DNA from 3 places in the Jeotgalibacillus haloalkalitolerans genome. Region 2 is predicted to be linked to each of the others. Evidence: a T-box and tRNA genes for the amino acid it is inferred to sense, from the RefSeq annotation. Region 2 holds a T-box; the other regions hold tRNA genes.

Region 1 (4,541 bases), on a different contig from region 2:
GAAGATACCAGTTGATTCGATTACGATCTCAACGCCAAGCTCGCCCCATGGAAGGTTTGCAGGATCACGTTCAGCAAGTACTTTTACTTTGTGTCCGTCAACAAGAAGGTTGTCGTCGCCATCAACTTCTACTTTCTGATCAAGCTTTCCGTGAACTGAGTCATACTGTAGAAGGTGTGCAAGCATATTAGCATCAGTAAGGTCGTTTACTGCTACAACCTCTACTTCCGGGTTGTTAAGTGCTGCACGGTATACGTTACGTCCGATACGTCCAAATCCGTTAATTCCAATTTTCACTGTCATGAATAATTCCTCCTTAGAATGTTTGGGGATGGTGCTTTTTTATATTTTAAAAGGTCTTACCCTTTCAAAAGCTCTTTCGCTGCTCCTTCGTCTGTAATCAGCGTCGAAGAAGTCTCTGGTGCGCCTTTAAAATAAGCGCGGATTGCCTGTGCCTTCGAATGACCTCCGGCTACGGCAAATACGTTAGGTACATTGCTCAGGTCTTTCAGCTGAAGCCCGATGGTTTTTACCTTGTGGACAATGTTACCTTCCACATCAAAATAATAACCAAATGCTTCACCTACAGCCTGTCCGGAAGATATGGTCTGAAAATGTTCTTCTGTTGTGCTGCGGCGCTTTGCCATTGTAAATGCATCACCGATTCCGTGAAGAACAATATCTGCTGAAGTAATGAGTGACATCACTTCTTTTATCGCAGGTTCTTTCATGATCGATTCATACACTTCACGGCTGACCTGATCCGGCACATATAGAACTCTGTGCCTCGCACCGGATTTAAGTGCCATTGTCGAGCAGATCGTATTCGCCTGGTTCTGAACATCCTCACCAATGCCGCCACGTGCCGGAACAAATAATGTTTCAGGAGTGGCAAAGTCAGGTGTCAGCATGCCTGCTACTGCAGACATTGTGGTACCACCGGTCACTGCAATCACTGTGTCAGTGCCGACATAAGGCTTCATACTCTGAATTGCTGCCCGTCCAAGCTCTTCCTTCACCCATGGCGAATCGTCGCTGTCACCGGGTACAATCATAACCTCTTTGACTTTCAGCATTTCCTTTAAGGAATGCTCCATTAAGGTTATACCCGATATCTCATTGATCATGCGTTCAAGCGGAATAAGGATTTCCAACCCATCCTTTGTCAGGCTCATTCCTGATGAATGAATGTGAAGCAGATCCTGAGCTTTTAACTGCTCAACCTCTTTCCTTAATACCCGCTCAGTCATACCAAGAGACTGTGCAAGACTTCTTCTGCCAACAGGCTGCAAGAACCTGACTGACCTCAAAACCTGGTACTTCAGTTGAATCTCATCTAGCAGGTCAGGTACCAGACGCTTTTGGATGTCAATTATATTTGCCATATCAAAGCTCCTTTTCAGTGAAACATCACTTCAAGGCCCGGCAAATTATCCCGACATCGAAGTGTCTCTGGTCGTTTTTTGTCCCGCGTAGACATATTATGTCCCATCAGGTGCAAAAAAAAGATCCCTGCTACGCCTCTAATCATAGCAAGGTTCTTAGAACGTTTCAAGAAATAAAGTCAAGACTTTTTTTGAAAACGTTTACTTATTGTCACAAAGTCAATATTGCCTGCATTGATGATTTCACCGTCAACTTCCACTACCGGAATCATCAGCCCATACTTTTCCGTCCATTCATCAGACGTATCAATATCACGCTCTTCTATTATAAAGCCATGGTCTTCCTGTGCGAGCTCGAGCATTAATTTACCTTCTTCACATAGACCGCAGTTTTTGCGGGTGTAAAAATGTACGATCATTTGATTCACCTCATTCATTGATGCAACTATTATAAATGAATATAAATTGATTGGAAAATGTACAGATCCTATAAATTAATTTGAAAAAATTCATTGTTGTTCTTGTACAGCTGGTGATTCTCGCTGCAGGTTGCGGTCTTGCAGAAAGGGAAGTGTGAAACCCAGGCGAAGCATGCGGACTCAAGGACAGGGCAAAAAACGGTCCGGAAAGCGTCACCCTCTCGCTGCAATCAACAGCCAATTTTAACAAATCCATTAATATAGAAAAAACCGACCACTGCATTCAGTGATCGGCTGTTATGTACGCCCTCGAAGGGAATCGAACCCCTATCTCAAGAACCGGAATCTTGCGTCATATCCATTAAACTACGAGGGCACGTTTTAACAATGCTTTTCTATTATAATAAAGGAGTTTTCGGAATGCAAGCCGAATATTAATATAAAGAAGATGGTTTAGACTTGTTAATCAGGCGTTCAGATGGGTATGATGAAAGGAAGAAAGAATAAGTCATTTCGTTTGACCTTATTTGACCTTCATTGTAAGATGACAGTACATATTGTTGCAACACCACCACTAGATCGTTAAAGGAGGATTTTTCAATGAATTTAATTCCTACAGTTATTGAACAGACTAACCGCGGTGAGCGTGCATATGACATTTATTCACGTTTACTGAAAGACCGTATTGTTATGCTTGGAAGCGCAATTGACGATAACGTTGCGAACTCAATCGTATCTCAGCTACTATTCTTAGAAGCTGACAATCCGGACAAAGACATCTACCTATACATCAACAGCCCGGGCGGAAGCATCACAGCGGGTATGGCAATCTACGATACAATGCAGTTCATTAAGCCAAAAGTGCACACGATCTGTATCGGTATGGCAGCATCAATGGGTGCATTCCTGCTTGCTGCAGGTGAAAAAGGTCACCGCTATGCACTGCCTAACGCAGAAGTAATGATCCACCAGCCACTTGGCGGCGCTCAGGGTCAGGCAACTGAAATCGATATTGCTGCAAAACGCATCCTGTTCCTTCGCGAAAAGCTGAACAAAATTCTTGCTGAGCGTACTGGTCAGGACTTCGAAACAATCGCAAAAGATACTGACCGTGATAACTTCATGACAGCTGAACGCGCACTTGAATATGGTCTTGTTGATCAGATCATGGACCGAAACAAGCTTGCTGAAGAAGGTAAATAATCAGATATGAATATGAGAAACCGGCTTCCTGTTTTGGGAGGCCGGTTTTTTTGTTTGAGATGCAATTTTTTGTTTGAAAATGCATTGTGTCACATCGGTGAGTTGCAGCAATCAGTGCTTAACTTGTAGCAATCCGCCCTCAGCTTGTAGCGATACACCCGGGAAGTTGTCTATATCTTCTCCTCGGGGGTAGCAATCATCGTTGGAATTGTCGCAATCACTTCATTTCAATTTTTCTTTCCACTTCAAAGTTGTTGCACCACACGCTCTTGATGCCTTTAAGAAATCAAAAGACTGTTTCCCAAGTGCATTCAGGGCGAAGGAAGGCTTACCAGCTCTGCTATGATCTTATAGAAATTGTAGCTTTCCATGGCTGGGTTGCAGCAATTCGTGCTCAGCTTGTACCGATACACCCGGATTGTTGTCGTAATCACCGGCGAGGATGTAGCTATTCCGCCACAACTTGTAGCATTCACCCCGTATCAGTTCCCCCGCCAAAATAAAAATCCCTCCCAGGTATCAGCCGAAAGGGACTCTGTTTAATTCTCTTCTTCTACGTATGCGGCAAGCGTTTGCATTGCTGCTTCTTCATCTGTACCATCTGTGATCAATGTAAAGCTTTCACCTGATCCAAGTGCTAGGCTCATTAAGCCCATAATGCTTTTTGCATTCACCTTTTTGTTTTCTTTTTCGATATACACGTCGGATTTAAACTTTGTAGCTTCCTGAACAAACATGGATGCAGGGCGTGCCTGCAATCCACTTTTCAACCTGACTGTCACTTCTTTTTGCTGCATCTGATCTCCTCCTGAACTTAATTTCTTACCATTTCACCTTTACGCAACTTTTCAGCGATCTGATCTATTTTTCTTAAGCGGTGATTAATCCCGGACTTGCTGACAGCTCCGCCGGAGACCATTTCTCCAAGTTCTTTTAACGTAACGTCCTGATACGCGACTCTGAGTTCAGCGATTTCCCTCAGCTTGTCCGGCAGGATACCAAGCCCTGCAGTTCTTTCGATAAAGCGGATATTCTCAACCTGTCTGAGTGCCGCTCCAATCGTTTTATTCAGGTTTGCTGTTTCACAATTCACAAGACGGTTCACTGAGTTTCTCATATCTCTTACAATGCGCACATCTTCAAATCGGAGAAGCGCCTGATGAGCTCCGATCAGGCTGAAAAATTCAGTGATTTTTTCAGCTTCTTTTAAATAAGTGATAAAGCCTTTTTTACGCTCAATCGTCTTACCATTCAGATCAAATTGATTCATCAGATTTGCAAGTGAATCGTTATGCTCTTCATAAAGTGTGAAGATTTCGAGGTGGTAGGATGAAGTTTCCGGGTTATTGACTGAGCCGCCAGCCAGGAATGCGCCTCTTAAGTATGCGCGCTGACAGCATTTCTTACCGATCATTGCCGGTGTGATTGCATGATTCAGACGGAAGCCCTCTCCAAGGATGTTGAGGTCTTCAAGAATATCACGCGCCTGTTCAGCAATCCTGACAATATACACGTTGTTTTTCTTCAGTCTCAT
Region 2 (4,541 bases):
GACGGTGGAAAACCTGACATCATCTACCGGAGTCAAATCGGCATCATTTGATTTGAAAGAAGGAGAGATCCTGGGCGTTGCCGGCTTGATGGGTGCCGGAAGAACAGAGCTGATGAGAGCGTTGTTTGGAGCTGATAAAAGCTCAGGTGTGATTCAGATTGAAGGAAAAACGCTGAATAAGCCGACGCCCAAAAAATCGATCCGTGCCGGAATGGCATTTGTCACAGAAGACCGTAAAGGCGAAGGTTTAATTCTTAATCAGACAGTCAGAGAGAACCTTTCAACTGCTCAGTTCAACAATATTTCCAAATGGAGCCTGATGAATACAAAGAAAGAACAGGCTTCAGCAGCTGAACTGATCGAACGGCTGAGAATTAAGACATCCGGGCCCGAACAGGAAGCGAAATCGCTCAGTGGAGGTAATCAGCAGAAGATTGTCATTGGCAAATGGCTTGCAACGAATCCTTCCGTACTGATTCTTGATGAACCGACCAGAGGGGTTGATGTCGGTGCGAAGAAAGAGATTTATCAGATTATGAATGATCTGACGGCAAGAGGTGTGTCTATCATTATGGTGTCATCAGAGCTTCCTGAAATCCTCGGGATGTCAGACCGTATCCTTGTGATGCATGAGGGGAAAGTGACTGCAATCATGAACCGGGCTGATGCGGATCAGGAAAAAATTATGACAGCAGCAACAGGAGGAGAGTAAATTGAAAAACTCAGGTATTATCCAAAAAATCGGTCCTTTCCTTGGATTGTTACTGATCGTAGTCGTGCTATCCATTTTAAGTCCGAACTTCCTTGACCTTAACAATATCCTGAATATTTTAAGACAGGTATCAATTAATGCATTAATTGCATTTGGGATGACATTTGTTATTTTGACTGGCGGGATTGACCTGTCAGTAGGTTCGATGCTGGCACTTGGTGCAGCACTTACTGCAGGTGCGATGACATCAGGTTTTGATCCGATTCTGGCCATTTTAATCGGCTTATTGATCGGAGCAGCAATGGGTGCCTTTAACGGGATTATTATCACAAAAGGTAAGGTTGCACCGTTTATTGCAACACTGGCAACCATGACCATTTACCGCGGGCTGACGCTTGTGTATACAGAAGGTCGTCCGGTAACAGGATTGTCTGATGCATTTTCATTTCAGATGATTGGTAAAGGGTATATTTTCGGGATTCCGTTCCCCGTCGTTACGATGTTTTTAGCTTTTGGTGTTCTATGGTTCATTTTAAAGAAAACGACATTTGGACGCGGTGTTTATTCAGTCGGCGGTAATGAAGAGGCATCAAGACTTGCCGGGTTAAATGTAGACCGGATTAAAATCGGCGTCTATACGTTAACAGGTGTGCTGAGCGTGCTTGCGGGAATTATCCTCACATCCCGTTTGAACTCAGCTCAACCGACAGCCGGTACTGCATATGAACTAGATGCGATTGCTGCTGTTGTATTAGGCGGGACAAGTCTGACTGGCGGTCGCGGATGGATTGTCGGCACTTTAATCGGTGCACTGATCATCGGTGTCCTCAACAACGGACTTAATTTAATGAATGTATCTTCTTTTTATCAACAGGTGGTAAAAGGCGGCGTGATTCTGCTGGCAGTCCTGCTGGATCGGAAGAAAGCTGCTTAATTTATAAAACTATATCAAAAGGAGTGTTTGAAATTGAAGAAAAGATTATTTTTAACGTTGATGCTGATGATGTCACTGGTTTTGGCTGCATGTTCTCTGGATTCACCAGGCTCTGAAAGTGAAGATACAGGAAGCGATGAAGGTGGCAGTGAAGGAGCAGGCACAATTGGATTTTCTATTTCAACTTTAAACAACCCGTTCTTTGTGACACTTGCGGAAGGTGCAGAAGCACAGGCAGAAGAAGCTGGTATGGATATTACAGTTGTCGATGCTCAGGATGACCCGGCAAAACAGGCCAGTGATATTGAAGACCTGATTCAGCAGGGAGTAGACATCATTCTTGTGAACCCAACCGATTCTGCAGCAGTTGCATCAGCGATTGAATCAGCGAACAATGCTGATATTCCGGTGATTACAGTAGACAGAAGCGCTGAAGGTGGAGAAGTGGTTACACATATTGCCTCTGATAACGTTGAAGGCGGACGTCTTGCAGGGAACTTTATTATCGAAGAGCTTGGCGGATCAGGTAATGTTGTAGAGCTTGAAGGGATTTCAGGATCTTCAGCAGCACGTGAGCGTGGAGAAGGGTTCAACGAAGTGATTGCAGAAAGCGACATTGAAGTAGTTGCGAACCAGACAGCAAACTTTGATCGTGCAGAAGGACTTTCTGTTATGGAAAACATCATTCAGAGCGGTGCGGAATTTGATGCAGTATTTGCCCACAATGATGAGATGGCACTTGGTGCTGTAGAAGCACTTGAAGCGGCAGGCATGTCAGATGTCATGGTAGTCGGCTTTGATGCGACAGATGACGCTGTGGCAGCTGTAGAAGCTGGTACAATGGCAGCAACAGTCGCACAGAAGCCGGATGAAATCGGTATAAGTGCGATTGATACAGCACAGGCAGTACTTGATGGCGAGACGGTAGAAGAGTTTGTGCCGGTTGAGCTTGAGCTTGTGACGCAGTAAATGATTTAAGCCCCTCACATTCTTTTAGATGTGAGGGGTTTTTGATACAGGGGGACGGAGGTTAGTGTATCATTATGGGGATTTTATCCAATCGAATAAAGCATCAATTAAATTAACTATTGTATTCCCCCGTCAAATGGCTATAATAGGTAAAAACAAACGTCAATGACAAAGAGAGTAGCTTGCTGTGGATGTGAAGCGAGCCGGGGATGGTGGGAGCCCGGTTGTGAAGCAGGGAGTGAAGCGCACTTTTGAGATGCAGGTCTGAAACAGGAGTAGGAGCTGCCGGGGAGAACCCCGTTATCAATTTGAGTGGTTGTGAAAACAATGAGAGTGGTACCGCGGACGAATCAGACGCCCGTCTCTTTTCCTGTATGGAGAAGAGATGGGCGTTTTTTATTTGGAGGAGGAATGTTGATGGACTATCAATCGTTATTTGCAGAAGCTTTATATCAGCAGCTGAGAGATCAGCTGGATCAGGAAAAGGTGTATCAGCTGATTGAAAAGCCGAAATTTACGGAGATGGGTGATTTTGCTTTTCCATGCTTTGAGCTTGCGAAGATTTTTCGGAAGGCACCAAACCAGATCGCCAGTGACCTTGCTGAAAAGCTTGAGCTGCCGCCTCTTTTTGAAAAGGTGGAAGCGGTTGGCGGATATGTAAATGTCTTTTTAGATCAGACGGAAGTTTCGGGTTCAGTGGTTGCTGAAGTGATTCAAGCGAAAGATCATTATGGCACGATGAATCATGGAAATGGGGAAGTCATTACGATCGATTTCTCCTCGCCGAATATTGCAAAACCCTTTTCCATGGGACACCTGCGTTCAACTGTCATTGGTCACTCGCTTGCCCGGATTGCGGAGAAAAATGGATTTGAAGTTGTACGAATTAACCATTTGGGTGACTGGGGTACGCAGTTTGGCAAGCTGATTGCTGCCTACAAGCTTTGGGGAAATGAAGAGAAGATTCGTGAAAAGCCGATTAAGGAGCTGCTGAAGCTGTATGTTCAGTTTCATGATGAGGCGGAACGTGATCCATCTCTCATTGATGAGGGGCGGCTGTGGTTCAAGCGGCTTGAGGATGGTGACCAGGAGGCGCACGCTCTGTGGGAATGGTTCAGAGATGAATCGCTGAAGGAGTTTAACAGTATTTACGAGCTGCTTGGTGTCACGTTTGATTCAACGCAGGGGGAGGCTTTTTATAACGATAAGATGGACCGGGTTGTGCAGCTGCTTGAGGAGAAAAAGCTTTTAGAGGAGTCTGACGGTGCGCTTGTGGTGCAGACAGCTGAGGGAATGCCGCCGTGTCTCATTAAAAAGAAGGACGGTACAACGCTTTACGCGACGCGCGATCTGGCAGCGGCGATTTATCGTCACGAGATTTATGGATCGGAGCGGTCATTATATGTGGTTGGCAATGAGCAGACGCTGCATTTTAAACAGCTGTTTCTCGTTCTTGAAAAGATGGGCTATGAGTGGAGTCAGGGGTTGAAGCATGTTCCGTTTGGCATGATGCTGAAGGATGGCAAGAAGATGTCGACGCGGAAAGGAAAAGTCGTGCTGCTTGAGGAAGTGCTGAAGGAAGCGGTAAGTCTGGCGCAGCAGAATATTGCAGATAAAAATCCTTCCCTTCCTGATCAGGAGCGGGTTGCACATCAGGTCGGGACGGGTGCTGTTATCTTTCATGACTTGAAGAATCACCGTTTAAACGATGTGGAATTTTCGCTGGATGCCATGCTGAAGTTTGAAGGAGAGACAGGTCCTTATGTTCAGTACACGCATGCGCGTGCGTCTTCCATTCTCAGAAAAGCTTCATATCGCGTAAATGCTGCCCAGCTGATGTTCTCAGATGACACTGCATGGGCTGTGGTCAAATGTCTGATGGGCTTCCCGGAAGCTGTGACGCGTGCATTTGAAGGGAATGACCCT
Region 3 (4,541 bases), on a different contig from region 2:
ACGATCCTTTCACGAGGTGAAAACCGGCTGCTTTCTATCACTTTTTCTCTTTTATTTGCAGTTTTCATAGCAGCCGGCTATTACTCTATCTATACGAATATATGTTTGTAAGTCAAAAGCCGTTTTTTAATGTTTTATTTTTCAAGCAGTTTAAAAATGTATTTGTCCGTGTATAATGAAATATGGGATAAGCTTCAAATAACTTGAGCTATTCCTGAGAGCATGTCATATGCTCATGGTTAAGCGGTCAAATAGTCGTTTAGTAAAATGTGGCGGCGGGCAGCTGCTATTTTTTCTATACGATTCTTAACCGTTTTATCAGACGTTCCGAGTTGCTTGGCGGCTTTTCGGAATGAGTAGGACTTTGCGAATGCTATCAAAGCTTGTCGGCTTGGGTCGGTAGCATTCGCGGTCAGTTCATTGAGCAGTTGGCGCTGCTCTTTTTTTATTGCAATCATTTCCGGTTCATTACCGGTTGATGTTCTTACACTATGCGAATATCGTTCAATGTAGCTTTGATAGGTAAGTGACCTGATGCCGATATTTGCGATATGCCGGCGCAGCATGAGGAACAGGAAAGGCTCAAATTCGCCAATTCTTTCATCATACGTAACGACTGCTTTGTAAAATACCTCGTTTGCTTCAGATTCAACATCCTGCCACACAAGCCGTCGTTGGCGCGTCTGCTTACGGGCAAAATTGAAAACCTTGCCGGCGAAAATTCCATAGATTTCGTTAAAGTATAATTCGCAACCGGTTTTTTGATATTGCGTTATTAAGTTTTTAATGTGACACATGATCAGAACGCCTCCTTTTATTTTTATGTATTTATTTCACGGCTCAACGGAAAACGCGGAGAAAATTTGTAATTTTTATATCTTTTAATAAAATTTGTTAAAAAGTGATAAAAGATACATCTCCCGAAAAGCTATCTAACCGCTGATTACAGAAAAACGACGCCCTTCTGGTTAGAAGAACGCCGCTATTTTAACTCAATTTGACTGGTGAAGTAACCGCATACTCACTAATCTTGTGTTAAAGCTATGTATGGACTTCGCCATGCTTATGCGGTTTTTATACAGGCTCAGATCAGGCAGATTAATATCTTTACGGACCGTACGTTTGTTCTTTTCAATATAACTCAACTCTTATATCAGTCTGGTCGAACGCTGTCGCTTGTTAATTGGGAAAATTTTCATGTGATTAATGAGAAATTTTCATCTTTTAATCTTCAAGAGTGAAGAAACATTTGTAATTAGTACTTTTTTAGTTGGGAAAAGAACATAAGCCATCACCTAACCAAAAATTACCCTTAGTAATTTTTTGGTAAACGATCTGACAAACAGAAATAAATTGCTTTTGCAGTCTGTGAAAGCTTTCATGCTAACCACACATTTTATAAAAATGCCCTTTTGACAAATTCACTTTTATTAAATAAAAAAACTTCCCACATTTTGCAATGCAGGAAGTTTTTTGGTTAACGATTGTCAACCCGTTATTACGATTAAATGGTAGCGTCCCAGGAGCGATTCGAACGCCCGACCGACAGCTTAGAAGGCTGTTGCTCTATCCAGCTGAGCTACTGGGACATTATGTAGTCCGTCGTGTTAAGGACAATTATTATTATATAAATACTTTGATTAAAAGTCAACGCATTTTCAAATATTATTTTAAAATATTTTAAATGACTTAAAATGATACCTGATTTAAGGTTGTACCGTTCTGATTGTTATACAGGCAGAACGGTACTCCTCTTGATCATTCAGTCATTAAATGAACCATTCCATGATAATAGTTTATCATGCTCATTTGTATAAAACACGATTTCAACCTGAAGATTTTCAATACTGACCACTGCATATGTCGGCTCATTGCGGTCACGCGGCAGCCTGGTGCTACCGGGATTCAGAAACAGCTTACGGTCTAGCATTTCCGCTCCAAGCTGATGGGAGTGTCCAAAGATAATAAGATCAGCGTTGTTTTCATCTGCTTTGTAACGGATTCTGTCTAATGAGGATTTGATTCCATAAAGATGACCGTGGGTTATAAATACCTTAATATCTCCGCAATCCACGACTTCATTCTCAGGATATGACGAGTCAAAATCACAATTGCCTCTTACTTTCACAAATGGTTCCATCGCCCCCGAGTCAAACGGAAGCTCTGAATCTCCGGCATGGAACATGTAATCCACTTTATTTTCCCAGTGTTTCCTTACGTCCTTGATAATCTGTTCATCACCATGATTATCACTTACAACTAACAACTTCATCAGATCACCTCACTGAAACTGTGATTGTAATTTTCTGAGCGCGTTTGCCCGGTGGCTGATTTGATTTTTTTCATCAGCTGTCAGCTCTGCAAACGTTTTTTGGTATACCTCAGTATAAAAGATAGGGTCATATCCGAAGCCATTTTCACCACTTGGTTTTGCAGTTATATACCCTTCAGCTTCTCCTGTAAACAATAAGGTTTCTTCCCCCGGTTCAGCAAGTGCGAGGGTACAGTGAAAACGGGCGGTTCTTTTGTCATCAGGTACACCTTGAAGCTTTAATAGCACTTTTTCGATATTTTTCTGATCATCCTTTTCAGCACCGGCATACCGCGCAGAAAAAACGCCTGGTTCCCCGTCAAGCGCATCAACGATTAATCCGCTGTCATCTGCAATCACACTGACACCCAGCTGCTGTGAGATTGTCTCAGCTTTTAAAGCAGCATTCTCAGCAAATGTCACGCCTGTTTCTTCAACTTCCTCCAGTGCCGGATAATCAGCAAGCGTTTTAACTTCATAGCCGAGCGGATTCAGCAGCTTTTCAAAATCCTTTGCTTTACCTTGATTGTTAGTGGCGATGATGATCTTCTTCATGATTTTACATCACTCACAATCCTAGCAGTTAATTCTTCACCAAGAATTGATTTCTGTTCATCAATAATGCGTTCGATTCCCGCACGTCCGATACTCAGCATATCAAGCAGCTCCTGATGCGTAAATGAAGCTTCTTCCCCTGTGCCCTGAAGCTCTACAAACTCACCCTTACCTGTCATAACAATATTCATATCAACATCTGCTGTACTATCTTCAGCATAGTTCAAATCAAGGATTGGCTCACCACCTGAATTGATCCCTGCTGACACAGCTGCAAGAAAGTCCTTTACAGGAAATAAAGGAAGTTCTTTTTCCTGAGCCAGTTTCTCTATCGCAAGCGACATCGCGGCAAAAGCACCTGAAATTGAAGCAGTACGGGTCCCGCCATCCGCCTGAATCACATCACAGTCAATCCATACCGTTCTTTCTCCAAGTGCATCAAGGTCTACAACTGCACGTAATGCCCGTCCAATTAAACGCTGAATTTCCATCGTACGCCCACTGACTTTCCCTTTAGAGGATTCACGGATTGTCCGCTGTCCGGTCGCTCTGGGCAGCATCGCATACTCAGCTGTAATCCAGCCCTTTCCCTGACCTCTCATAAAAGGCGGCACTCTGTCTTCAACACTTGCAGTACAGATGACTTTAGTGTCACCAAAGGAAACAAGCACAGATCCTTCAGGGTGCATCAGATAATTTTTCTCTATCATTATTTGCCTCATGTCTGAGGCAGCTCTTCCATCAGGTCTCACATTTATTCACTCCATCTTTTATGTTGACTTTAAATAGCCGGCTGATGATTTATATATAAATCATCAGCTGCGTGTATGCATCAATTACTCTTTACAAATTTATATTTTAACGATAAAAGCCGTGATCAGCTCACGGCAATTTTACGGATTCCACCACCAGGGAAGGATCGTTCATCCATTCCCTTGCAACTTGTCCAAATATAACAGGAGAACCTGTTGTGTAATAGAGGTGCTGCTGTCTTTCATGGCGGGCATTTAACTCCCCACGGTAGGACAGGATCGCACTGACTTCTCTGGCAGTTTCGTCACCTGAGCTGATGACTTTTACTGACGGCCCCATATACTGTTCAATTAATGGCTGCAGCAAAGGATAATGTGTACATCCGAGAATCAGTGTATCAATCGGATGATGCCTCATATCACTCAGTGTTTCTGCAACAATTTTTTTCGCCATTGAACTGTTATACTCTCCACTTTCAACAAGCGGCACAAACTTCGGACACGCCTTAGGGTATGTCTGAATACTCTCTTTTAAACTGCAGAGCACTTTTTCATAAGCCCTGCTTTTGATCGTCCCGGCAGTACCAAGAATACCTACACAGTTATTTTTAGTATATTTGATCGCTGAGCGTGCACCTGGTGAGATGACCCCGATGACCGGAATGTCAAAAGCGGTTCTGATTTCTTCAAGTGCAGCTGCAGTTGCTGTATTGCAGGCAATCACCAGCATTTTGATGTCCTGTCTGTAAAGAAACTCAGCCATTTCCCACGTGAATCTTCTGACCTCTTCTTCAGGTCTTGGACCATATGGGCAGCGTGCTGTGTCCCCTAAATAGATGATTTGTTCATTCGGAAGCTGGTAGATGATTTCCCTGGCAACGGTTAAGCCGCCCACCCCAGAATCCATTACGCCGATTGCTCTG

The links. A T-box is a leader RNA that pairs with one kind of tRNA and senses whether it is charged. The one in region 2 lies ahead of argS (arginine--tRNA ligase), so its partner is inferred to be a tRNA-Arg.
Region 1: it encodes a tRNA-Arg, which carries the amino acid that the T-box ahead of argS (arginine--tRNA ligase) is inferred to sense. The anticodon was not compared.
Region 3: it encodes a tRNA-Arg, which carries the amino acid that the T-box ahead of argS (arginine--tRNA ligase) is inferred to sense. The anticodon was not compared.

What each region holds. Positions count from the first base shown of each region.
Region 1 is NZ_JAXQNN010000007.1:15,605-20,145, reverse strand. It holds gene gap (type I glyceraldehyde-3-phosphate dehydrogenase) at 1-303, opposite strand, end outside; gene UFB30_RS14905 (sugar-binding transcriptional regulator) at 360-1,385, opposite strand; gene UFB30_RS14900 (glutaredoxin family protein) at 1,565-1,804, opposite strand; tRNA gene UFB30_RS14895 (tRNA-Arg) at 2,109-2,180, opposite strand; partial or broken gene clpP (ATP-dependent Clp endopeptidase proteolytic subunit ClpP) at 2,402-3,007, shown strand; gene UFB30_RS14885 (HPr family phosphocarrier protein) at 3,547-3,804, opposite strand; gene whiA (DNA-binding protein WhiA) at 3,822-4,541, opposite strand, start outside.
Region 2 is NZ_JAXQNN010000001.1:185,406-189,946, forward strand. It holds gene UFB30_RS00930 (sugar ABC transporter ATP-binding protein) at 1-712, shown strand, start outside; gene UFB30_RS00935 (ABC transporter permease subunit) at 714-1,646, shown strand; gene rbsB (ribose ABC transporter substrate-binding protein RbsB) at 1,680-2,615, shown strand; T-box leader at 2,772-2,984, shown strand; gene argS (arginine--tRNA ligase) at 3,033-4,541, shown strand, end outside.
Region 3 is NZ_JAXQNN010000002.1:793,370-797,910, forward strand. It holds gene UFB30_RS09070 (RNA polymerase sigma factor) at 240-797, opposite strand; tRNA gene UFB30_RS09075 (tRNA-Arg) at 1,516-1,589, opposite strand; gene UFB30_RS09080 (metallophosphoesterase) at 1,763-2,272, opposite strand; gene UFB30_RS09085 (XTP/dITP diphosphatase) at 2,282-2,866, opposite strand; gene rph (ribonuclease PH) at 2,863-3,618, opposite strand; gene racE (glutamate racemase) at 3,749-4,541, opposite strand, start outside.